DNA from 3 places in the Vibrio olivae genome. Region 3 is predicted to be linked to each of the others. Evidence: predicted binding sites of a transcription regulator. Region 3 holds the regulator's gene; each other region holds the start of a gene.
What was found. The regulator CRP, encoded in region 3, controls carbon source genes, mostly activating them, when cyclic AMP is high. The targets are predictions, from matches to a motif close to TGTGANNNNNNTCACA.
Positions count from the first base shown of each region.

Region 1: the regulator CRP is predicted to act here: its motif matches at 1,574-1,589, upstream of ACFFUV_RS09300 (NupC/NupG family nucleoside CNT transporter).
Region 2: the regulator CRP is predicted to act here: its motif matches at 1,467-1,482, upstream of malT (HTH-type transcriptional regulator MalT).

Region 1 is NZ_JBHMEP010000001.1:2,010,229-2,013,519, forward strand. It holds gene ACFFUV_RS09300 (NupC/NupG family nucleoside CNT transporter) at 149-1,432, opposite strand; gene ACFFUV_RS09305 (BMP family lipoprotein) at 2,200-3,195, shown strand.
Region 2 is NZ_JBHMEP010000002.1:313,178-316,468, forward strand. It holds gene malT (HTH-type transcriptional regulator MalT) at 1-1,327, opposite strand, end outside; gene ACFFUV_RS11250 (glycogen/starch/alpha-glucan phosphorylase) at 1,842-3,291, shown strand, end outside.
Region 3 is NZ_JBHMEP010000010.1:18,180-21,470, forward strand. It holds gene ACFFUV_RS19740 (TRAP transporter large permease) at 1-618, shown strand, start outside; gene ACFFUV_RS19745 (IclR family transcriptional regulator) at 764-1,531, shown strand; gene crp (cAMP-activated global transcriptional regulator CRP) at 1,598-2,230, opposite strand; gene ACFFUV_RS19755 (phosphoribulokinase) at 2,474-3,291, opposite strand, start outside.

The DNA.
Region 1 (3,291 bases), on a different contig from region 3:
CTCAAAAAATACCCACGGGGTGAACATCTCACCACCATGCTCAGCCAGAAAACCACTTTTTCTCGGCTCTAAAACAAAAATGCCCCGCAGCAAATACATGCTACGGGGCAGATTGAGTAAACTGGCGTCTATATACAACGAGTCCTTATTACAGGCCGGTAAGGCTTAGACAGAAGCCAGCAATTGTTGCCGCCATAAGGTTAGATAACGTACCTGCAAGTACCGCTTTAATCCCCATGCGTGCAATATCGTGACGGCGACTTGGCGCTAGGCTGCCAAGACCACCAAGTAGAATCGCGATAGATGAAAGGTTCGCGAAACCACATAGAGCAAACGAGATGATTGCCACTGTCTTCTCAGACATGACTTGACCTGTGCTTGCAATAATTTGTGCGTTGTCACCAATGTATGGCGTAAAGTTTAGGTACGCGACAAATTCGTTCACAACGATCTTCTGACCGATGAAAGAACCTGCAGTCACGGCTTCCGCCCATGGCACACCAATCAAGAATGCAAGAGGAGAGAACGCGTAACCCAGAATCAGTTCAAGTGTTAGTTCTGGCATACCGAACCAACCGCCAACACCACCTAGGATACCGTTGACAAGAGCAATCAAACCAACAAACGCGATAAGCATTGCACCAACGTTAAGCGCAAGCTGTAAACCAGAAGCTGCGCCACCTGCTGCTGCATCGATGACATTGGTCGGTTTATCATCACCACCATCCAATGCTTCTTCGATGTCTTCATGAGGCTGTTCAGTTTCAGGGAAAAGAATTTTAGCAAATAGAAGACCACCAGGTGCTGCCATGAAAGAAGCCGCAACAAGATACTCAAGCGGTACACCCATTGATGCGTAACCAGCAAGTACACCACCAGCAACAGATGCTAGACCACCACACATTACCGCAAACAGCTCAGATTGAGTCATGCGAGGAACAAACGGACGAACCACAAGTGGTGCTTCAGTTTGGCCTACAAAAATGTTAGCTGCCGCAGACATTGATTCCGCACGTGAAGTCCCCAATGCTTTTTGCAGACCGCCACCAAGAATCTTGATAACCCACTGCATTATGCCGAGGTAGTAAAGTACAGAAATCAGTGATGAGAAGAAGATCAGTGTAGGAAGAACTTTGAACGCGAAGATAAAACCGCCGCCGCCGAAGACTTCAAACATCTTGTCAGAAACAAGACCACCGAATAGGAAAGAGGCACCATCGTTACCATAGTTGATAACGTTAGAGACACCACTAGAGAAGCCGTTTAATAAGTCACGACCCCAAGGAACGTAAAGCACGAATGCACCAAGAATAAATTGGATAGCAAATGCGCCACCTACAGTTCTGAAATTGATAGCTTTGCGGTTTGAGGATAGTGCATATGCGATAGCAAGTAGCACAACCATACCGACTAGGCTCATAAACAGGCTCATAGTTTATGATTTCCTTATAGTTGTTTGTTGGCGTGTAAAACACTGGTTTGTTGAAGCGGGGCGATTATACGTATTCAGTACACAAAAAGTAATGTCCACATCACGAAATAGTGCACGAGTTATCAATGATTCATTCTTAATTGAGAATTTAGTCACAAAGATAGATGGAACCATCTATTTTATTAACAAAATACCAACCATAAGGAAACCAAATAAAAACAAAACCAGAATTTCTAAGCAACCGTTTACGTATGGAAAGATAGCGCAGCGCAATCGGTTTTTAGCGACAAATTTACGCGTTTTCACTGTTTATCAGCAAAAACCATGTCTTTAAACGTAGATCATTTACTGAGCAAGTGGTCACATTTCACTCAGCAAAGAATTACAAATTTCGTTCGAATTGACGCTCTCAACGGCTTAAGCCAAATAAAAAACAGATCGAGTTCACATTATCGGCGCGAGATAATCGCCATTAGACTAAAAACACAACGAAAAAAGTGCGTATCTTGCTCTATTTGCACCTTTTTTAACTGTTTAGATCACATTTATTTAATTAACAAATTTGACATGCGGCACAAATTAGAGCAAAAATTCAACAGAACTTTCATGCACGCCCTAACAAACGTCAGAAAATGTGATTTGATGTGAAGTGTACGAATTTTTTTTCTTTCGCAATCGATAAACTGATGCGTTATTTATTTCTGTATTGCCTACTCTTTTTGGGCGATACATGCTCTTGGACAACACATTATTAAAAGGATTTAAGTGTGAAAAAAACAATACTCAAGCTATCAGCACTCACCCTAGCCTTGGCTTCAACAGCCGTATTTGCTGAATCAAAACCAGCGGTTATCTACGACACTGCAGGCAAATTTGACAAGTCATTTAATGAAGCGGTTTATCAAAATGGTGTGAAATCAATGCAAGCTGACGGCTACAAAGTCCGCGAATTTGAGCCCCAAAACGAAGCGCAACGCGAACAAGGATTGCGCCGTCTAGCCAGTCGTGGCTTTAGTCCAATCGTCGCGGTTGGTTTCAACATGGCATCTGCCGTTGAAAAAGTCGCCACTGAATACCCTGATATACACTTCACCATTCTCGACATGGTGGTTGATAAACCAAACGTTCAGTCGATTGTCTTCAAGGAACAAGAAGGCTCATTCCTTGTCGGTGCACTTGCGGCGAAAACCTCTAAAACAGGCACGATTGGGTTTATTGGTGGTATGGATATTCCACTTATTCGTAAGTTTGAGTGTGGTTATGAGCAAGGCGCGAACTATGCCAATGCTGATGTCACCGTGCTTGAGAACATGACTGGCTCAACGCCTGCTGCATTTGCTGACCCAGCCAAAGGCTCTGAGCTCGCGAAATCTCAATTCTCGAAAGGTGCCGATGTAATTTACGCGGCTGCGGGCGGTACCGGACTTGGTGTCTATCAAGCGGCGAAAGATGCGGGTAAATACGCAATCGGCGTTGACTCAAACCAAAACCACCTACAACCAGGCACCATGCTAACTTCAATGGTTAAATTAGTGGGTAAAGCCGCAAAAGAATCTTGGATGGCCGATATCAACGGCGACTGGAAACCAGGAATCAAGGCGCTGGGTCTGAAAGAGAATGCTATCGACTGGGCCTTAGATGACAACAACAAAGCACTGATTTCTGAAGAGATGAAAGCCTATATGGACTCTCTTAAAGCAGACATCATCGCCGGTAAGATCAAAGTACACGACTATATGTCAGACAACTCTTGTAACTACTAAACCCGATATATCGTGCACAATCACGTCATACTTAGGTATGGCGTGATTTGACTGATCTCGCGGTGGGGTATTGATGATCTTGCTAATTGCCTAACC
Region 2 (3,291 bases), on a different contig from region 3:
TGAATTGCGCCATCTGCTGATCGGTTTGCTTCAACATGTCACCGACATCATTATAACGATGCTGGCTTTGTGCGAGCCAAGCTTGCAACATGCAAAGTTTCGGCGCGCTATACAGTTGTTCTGGCGACAGTAAGTCAATAGCGCGTTCAAGGCTTTGTAATTCGCCGCCGTTAAACATACTCCAGCCATATTGATTGAGGATGTCTGCGGTCAGTTGGCTGTTATTGGCTTTTTGCGCATGACGTAATGCTTGGTGAGGCGATTTTTGTGCGAGCCACGCCTTGGCCGCGGCTTGGTGTAATTCGCTCTCTTTTTGCGGCATACGCGCTTGGCGTTCGTGGGTTAAAAACTCGGCAAATAGGTTATGAAAGCGGAACCAGTTTTGCTCACCTTCAAGTGGATGAATGAACAAACCATAGCGGTTGAGTGATTCCAACATAATTAATGCGTCATCACGCTGAGTTAACGCTGTGACTAATGCATCATTAAAGTGATCTAAAACGGAGCACTGCATTAGGAATTGGCGTGTTTCGTTGTCAAGGAGATCAAACACTTCTTCGACCAAGTAATCCCATAGATGCGCATGATTAAACTGCGACACCGATTCAGCCGATTGGGCGAGTGTACGGCGCTGATGTTGCGCTTGCAGAGCAATTAATTGTAACGCAGAAGGCCAGCCTTCCACATAAGTTCGCAAACTGTCTGCGGTTGCGTCATCAATGCCATCGCTCACTCGTTGATTGAAAAAGCGCGTGGTTTCTTCCACATCAAATGCCAGCAAATCATTCCCAATTTCAATCATTAAGTCACGTACGCGCAAGTTAGCTGTGCCAAGCGGTGGTGCCGTGCGACTGGTTACAACCAGAGTCAGGTTGTCAGGCATATGCTTTAAGAAAAATCTCAGCGCTTCGTGAATCTCGTCATCGGAGATCAGATGATAGTCATCAAGTACAAGGTAGGCCTCTTGATGGAAGTCCGCCATTTCCGCAAAGACTTCACCAAACAAGCTGTGAATTGAAGAAAACTGTCGCTTCTCGGCCAGTTTTAAAGAGTTCGGCATTGAAAAGTGGGTGGCTTTATTCAGCGCTTGCAGCAAATAATTAATAAAGCGAAATGGGTCATTGTCGCTTTCATCAATGTTGTACCAGCCGACATTTGGTTTATCCGCCAACCACTGAGCCGCCATGGTGGTCTTTCCATAACCGGCAGGAGAGCGGAATAAAACCAGTTTATAGCAAGGCGCTTGCTGCAGCAGATCAAGAACTCTGGGGCGAACGATCGCGTTGTGCAGCCGTCCTGGACGCGTTAATTTTGAGGGAATCCACATCTTTTAAGCCAGATCCTATATCAAAAGTGAACCAATTGAATTTTGCAAGGGATGGTACTTGAAGTCGGACCATACAGTTATTGATCAACTGCGCGAATTTCGTTGGATTCACATTTATAAACCCACTACGCCCCTGAATTGTGATCATTATCACCATATATCTGTCGCACAGCCGAGATTTGATCGTTCATTTGCACCGTGATTGATGTAATTGATGAAAAGTTACTAGGTTAAATGTGATGTCTAAAACAGTTTGATTATTTGTCTGGTGAGAAAGATCGATGCCATATCGGGAAGCTGACTAGCTTTATTTTGTTAGTGGTGTGATCTTTCTCACCGGACTATTGAGTCTAACGCTGTGGTTTGAGAGTTCGATCACTGAGCTCTGTGTAATCTGCACTCTACGCCCTGACTCCTCCTCCTACGCATTGATGTGGTTAGGAGGATGTTTCACTTGTCTAGTGAATGCACGATATGCCTCAGATGACTTAAACCAAACAGTGAGAATTCTGTTATGAAACCTACTCAGCAAAAAGATTTCGATAAAGGTGCTTTTCAAGCCAATGTGAAGAAGCATCTATCGGCAACGTACGCGACGACGGTTGAGCACGCAACGCCACGTGCATGGTATTTAGCAATGGGCCGAGCGTTAGCTGAATTGACGACTCTTGATCTTCTTGAGACAGAACAAGACGACAAAATTACCCACGCGAAAAGCGTAAATTACCTTTCTCTTGAATTTCTTATTGGTCGTTTGACGGGCAATAACTTAATCAGCATGGGCCTGTATGAGCAGATCACCGAAGCAATGGGTGAGCTGGGCCAAAACCTAACCGACTTACTGGAAGAAGAGCGTGACCCTTCTCTGGGGAACGGTGGTTTAGGCCGACTGGCGGCGTGTTTTATGGATTCGTTAGCCGCGCAAGAGTTCCCAACCGTTGGGTACGGGTTGCATTATGAATATGGTCTGTTTAAACAGTCATTTGATCACGGTCGTCAACAGGAAGCGCCTGATGCTTGGTGTGGTGTTGAAGGTTACCCATGGGAAGTCGCTCGCCCTGAACTTGCTCAAGAAATTGGTTTTTACGGACACGTTGAAGTGTACGAAGATCAAGGAAAAGAGAAGCGCCGCTGGGTGCCAGGCATGCAAGTCAAAGCGATGCCTTGGGATATGCCTATCGTTGGTTACCAAAGTGATACGGTTTACCCTCTACGTTTGTGGGAATGCCAAGCGATTGCACCTTTCTCTCTGGAAAGTTTTAACAATGGTAACTATTTTGAGGCGCAGCACTCATTGATCGATGCGGGTAACATTACCAAAGTTCTGTACCCGAACGATAACCACGAAAAAGGCAAAACTCTGCGTTTGATGCAGCAGTATTTCCATAGTGCGGCTTCTGTACGTGACATTCTTCGTCGTCATGAACTAGCTGGTCACACTTTGGCGTCATTGCCGAAATTTGAAACCATTCAATTAAATGATACGCATCCAACCATCGCGATTCCGGAGTTAATGCGCATTCTGATTGATGAGAAAGGATTAACGTGGGATGAGGCGTGGGCGATCAGTTCACAAACCTTTGCCTACACCAACCACACTCTATTGCCCGAAGCGCTTGAAACCTGGAGTGAGTCGTTGATTCAGCGTTTGCTTCCTCGTCATATGGAAATCATTTACGAAATCAACCACCGCTTCTTGCAAGAGGTTCGAGCGAAGTGGCCTGGTGATGTAGCAAAACAGCAGAAATTATCGATCATCGAAGAAGGCTTCCATCGCATGGTGCGTATGGCGAACCTTTGTGTGGTCGGCTCTTACGCAGTTAACGGTGTGGCAGCACTTCACTCTGAGTTGGTTAAACGTGACTTATTCCCTGAGTTCAATGAGCTGTACCCTAAGCGTCTACAAAATGTGACCAATGGTATTACCCCTCGCCGCTGGTTGAAATTCTGTAACCCTGGTTTGT
Region 3 (3,291 bases):
ATCATCGTGGTCATTGGTGGGATATTGGGGGGAATATTTACTGCAACCGAAGCTTCAGCGATTGCCGTGGTGTACGCCTTATTCTTGAGCCTATGTTATCGTTCCCTAGATTTTCGCACTTTGCCAAATATCTTTTTACAAACTGCGAAAATGTCGGCGATTGTGATTTTCATGCTGGCAACCTCTTCGATTATGTCGTGGGTAATGGCGTTCACGCAAATTCCAGGCATGATTGCGGATTTCTTATTGTCGCTGACCGACAACCCAATCATCATCTTACTGATCATCAATATTGTGCTGTTGTTTATCGGTACCTTTATGGACCCAACCCCAGCCGTATTGATCTTTACACCCATCTTCCTACCCATTTGTATGGGGTTAGGCATGGATCCCGTGCAGTTTGGTATTTTGTTGGTATTCAACTTATCGCTTGGTACGATCACACCGCCCGTTGGGCCGATACTGTTTACCGGCTGTAAGGTGAGTGGTATCAGTATTGATGCAGTGATTAAAACCTTACTACCGTTTTTCATCGTTATCTTTGGCGTGTTAATGCTGGTTACCTATATTCCAGCAATTTCGATGACGCTGCCTGAGTTGATGGGACTGATTAAGTAATCAATGAAACGTGAATAACACTTTGTTTATAGCCCCAATTTCGATTGGGGTTATTTGTTTTTTTGCTTGTTATTCAAGCCTGCAGGAATGATTGCAGGCAAAGAGTAGTGTAATCTAAGCCAACATTTGTCAAACGAACCTATCTATGGAACCGAGTAAAAAGACTGAGTATCGCGCGCCTGCCTTAGAGAAAGGGCTCGATATTCTTGAATTGCTGGCAGCCCATGGCGAGCCTTTAACTAAAAAGCAGATTGCTGACAGTCTAAATCGCAGCGTGAACGAGATCTTTCGAATGCTGTCGGTATTAGTAGAAAGGCAATACATTGAGTTTGATGCTTGGAGCTCAGGCTACTCGTTAACCTTAAAAATGTTTGCGTTGTCGAATCAACATCCACCAACATCACAACTACTAAAGCGCGCCGCGCCGCTGATGGAAGAGTTGTGCAGCAAAGTGAATCAATCTTGCCATTTGAGCAGTTATAAAAACGGTGAAATGGTGGTGATTGCTCGCGAAGAAAGCCCTTATAAAATGGGCTTTGGTTTGCGTTTAGGCTCAAAAATCGACATTTGCTCCTCAGGCTCCGGTATTGTTTACTTAAGCTTTAGCTCTGAGCAGCAACGTCAGCAAGTGTTAAGCCGTGTTGATGCGACTGAAGAAGAAATCGCGCATGCGCTTAGCCATGTTGAAGGGACTCAACAGCAAGGTTATTACGTGGGGGATAGCCCCCAGATCTCCGGGGTAACCAACATCAGTGTCCCAATCATTGGGGTGCAAGGGGACGTGTTAGCGGTGATTACGATTCCGTATATGACTTTGAATTCACGGACGGTTCACCATCACATTGAAGATATTGAAAATACCAAGCAAGAGTTGCTCAGTGTGGCTCAGCAGTTGAATCAAGATCTCTGCTAGCAGGCTTACCAATGCTTAGAAACACAAAAGCCACCTGAGCGGTGGCTTTTTCTGACAGCAAATTGCTTAGCGAGTACCGTAAACCACGATGGTTTTACCGTGCGCTGAAATCAAGTTTTGCTCTTCAAGCATTTTCAAGATACGACCAACGGTCTCACGTGAACAACCAACAATTTGGCCGATCTCTTGGCGAGTGATCTTAATTTGCATACCGTCAGGGTGAGTCATTGCATCTGGCTGTTTTGCTAGGTTAAGTAGCGTTTGCGCGATGCGACCAGTCACGTCAAGGAATGCTAGGTCACCAACTTTTTGGCTTGTCACTTGTAAGCGGCTTGCCATTTGCGCTGATAGGCGCATTAGGATGTCCGGATTCACTTGAATCAACTGACGGAATTTTTTGAATGAAATTTCTGCCACTTCACATGGTGATTTTGCACGAACCCAAGCGGTACGCTCTTGGCCTTCTTCAAACAAGCCAAGCTCACCGATGAAGTCACCTTGGTTTAGGTAAGAGAGAATCATCTCTTTACCTTCTTCATCTTTGATTAATACCGCAACAGAACCTTTAACGATGTAGTACAAGGTCTCTGCTTTTTCGCCCGCATGAATCAGCGTGCTCTTTGAAGGGTATTTATGAATATGACAGTGTGAAAGAAACCACTCTAATGTTGGGTCGGTTTGAGGTTTACCTAGAACCATAATATCTCACTTCCTCTGCAGGGTACGCTTGCTTCTTTTCCATATTGTAGCGAAGCTTTTAATACGAGCTTCCTAGAATAAGAGCACTTTAACAATGCTGCAAGCTATCTTGTGTTTCGGTAAGAAATAGTATCCTTTTTAGAAAACGATTTCTTGATTTTAATCGGGTCATACACCGATAAATCTACGCAAAAATGTGCACATGATCACGGTATGAAAAGTAATCACCAAATGTAGGAAAAATTACCCTATCTTTCCTGTCTCTATGAGCTGCTGTAGGAGAGGTCTAACGATCAACTCCATGGCAAAACTCATCTTACCGCCAGGCACCACGATGGTGTTATGACGCGACATAAACGACCCATCAATCATCGCAAGTAAGTACGGATAGTCAACATTTTTAATCCCTCTGAGGCGAATGACGACGAAACTTTCGTCCAAACTTGGAATCCCTTTGGCATTAAGTGGGTTGGAGGTGTCGACTGTGGGAACGCGTTGGAAGTTGATATGGGTTCGTGAAAACTGCGGAGTAATGTAGTTAAGGTAGTCATCCATCGAGCGTACGATGGAATCCATCACAGCTTCACGCGAGTGACCTCGATCGCGTGTATCGCGGACAAATTTCTGAATCCACTCTAAGTTGACTATCGGCACCATGCCAATCAAAAAATCGACGTGCTGCGAGACATTCACGTCACCATCTACCACACCACCGTGCAAGCCTTCGTAGAATAAGACATCGGTATCACTAGGGAGTTCTTGCCAGGGAGTAAAGGTGCCCGGCATTTGGTTGTATGGGACGGCTTCATCAAAAGTATGTAAATAGCGGCGGATTTGTCCAACACCTTCATGGCCGTATTTACGAAAGAACTCCGCTAAGGCTTCGAAATCATTCGCCGCAGGACCAAAGTAGCTGATATGACGCCCCTGTTCGCGCGCTTTACGAATTTCAACGTCCATTTCCGGACGCGTAAAACGGTGGAAGCTATCACCTTCAACCCAAGCGGGTTTAATGTTCATCATATTGAACATTTTGCGAAACGCTTCTGAAGTTGTGGTTG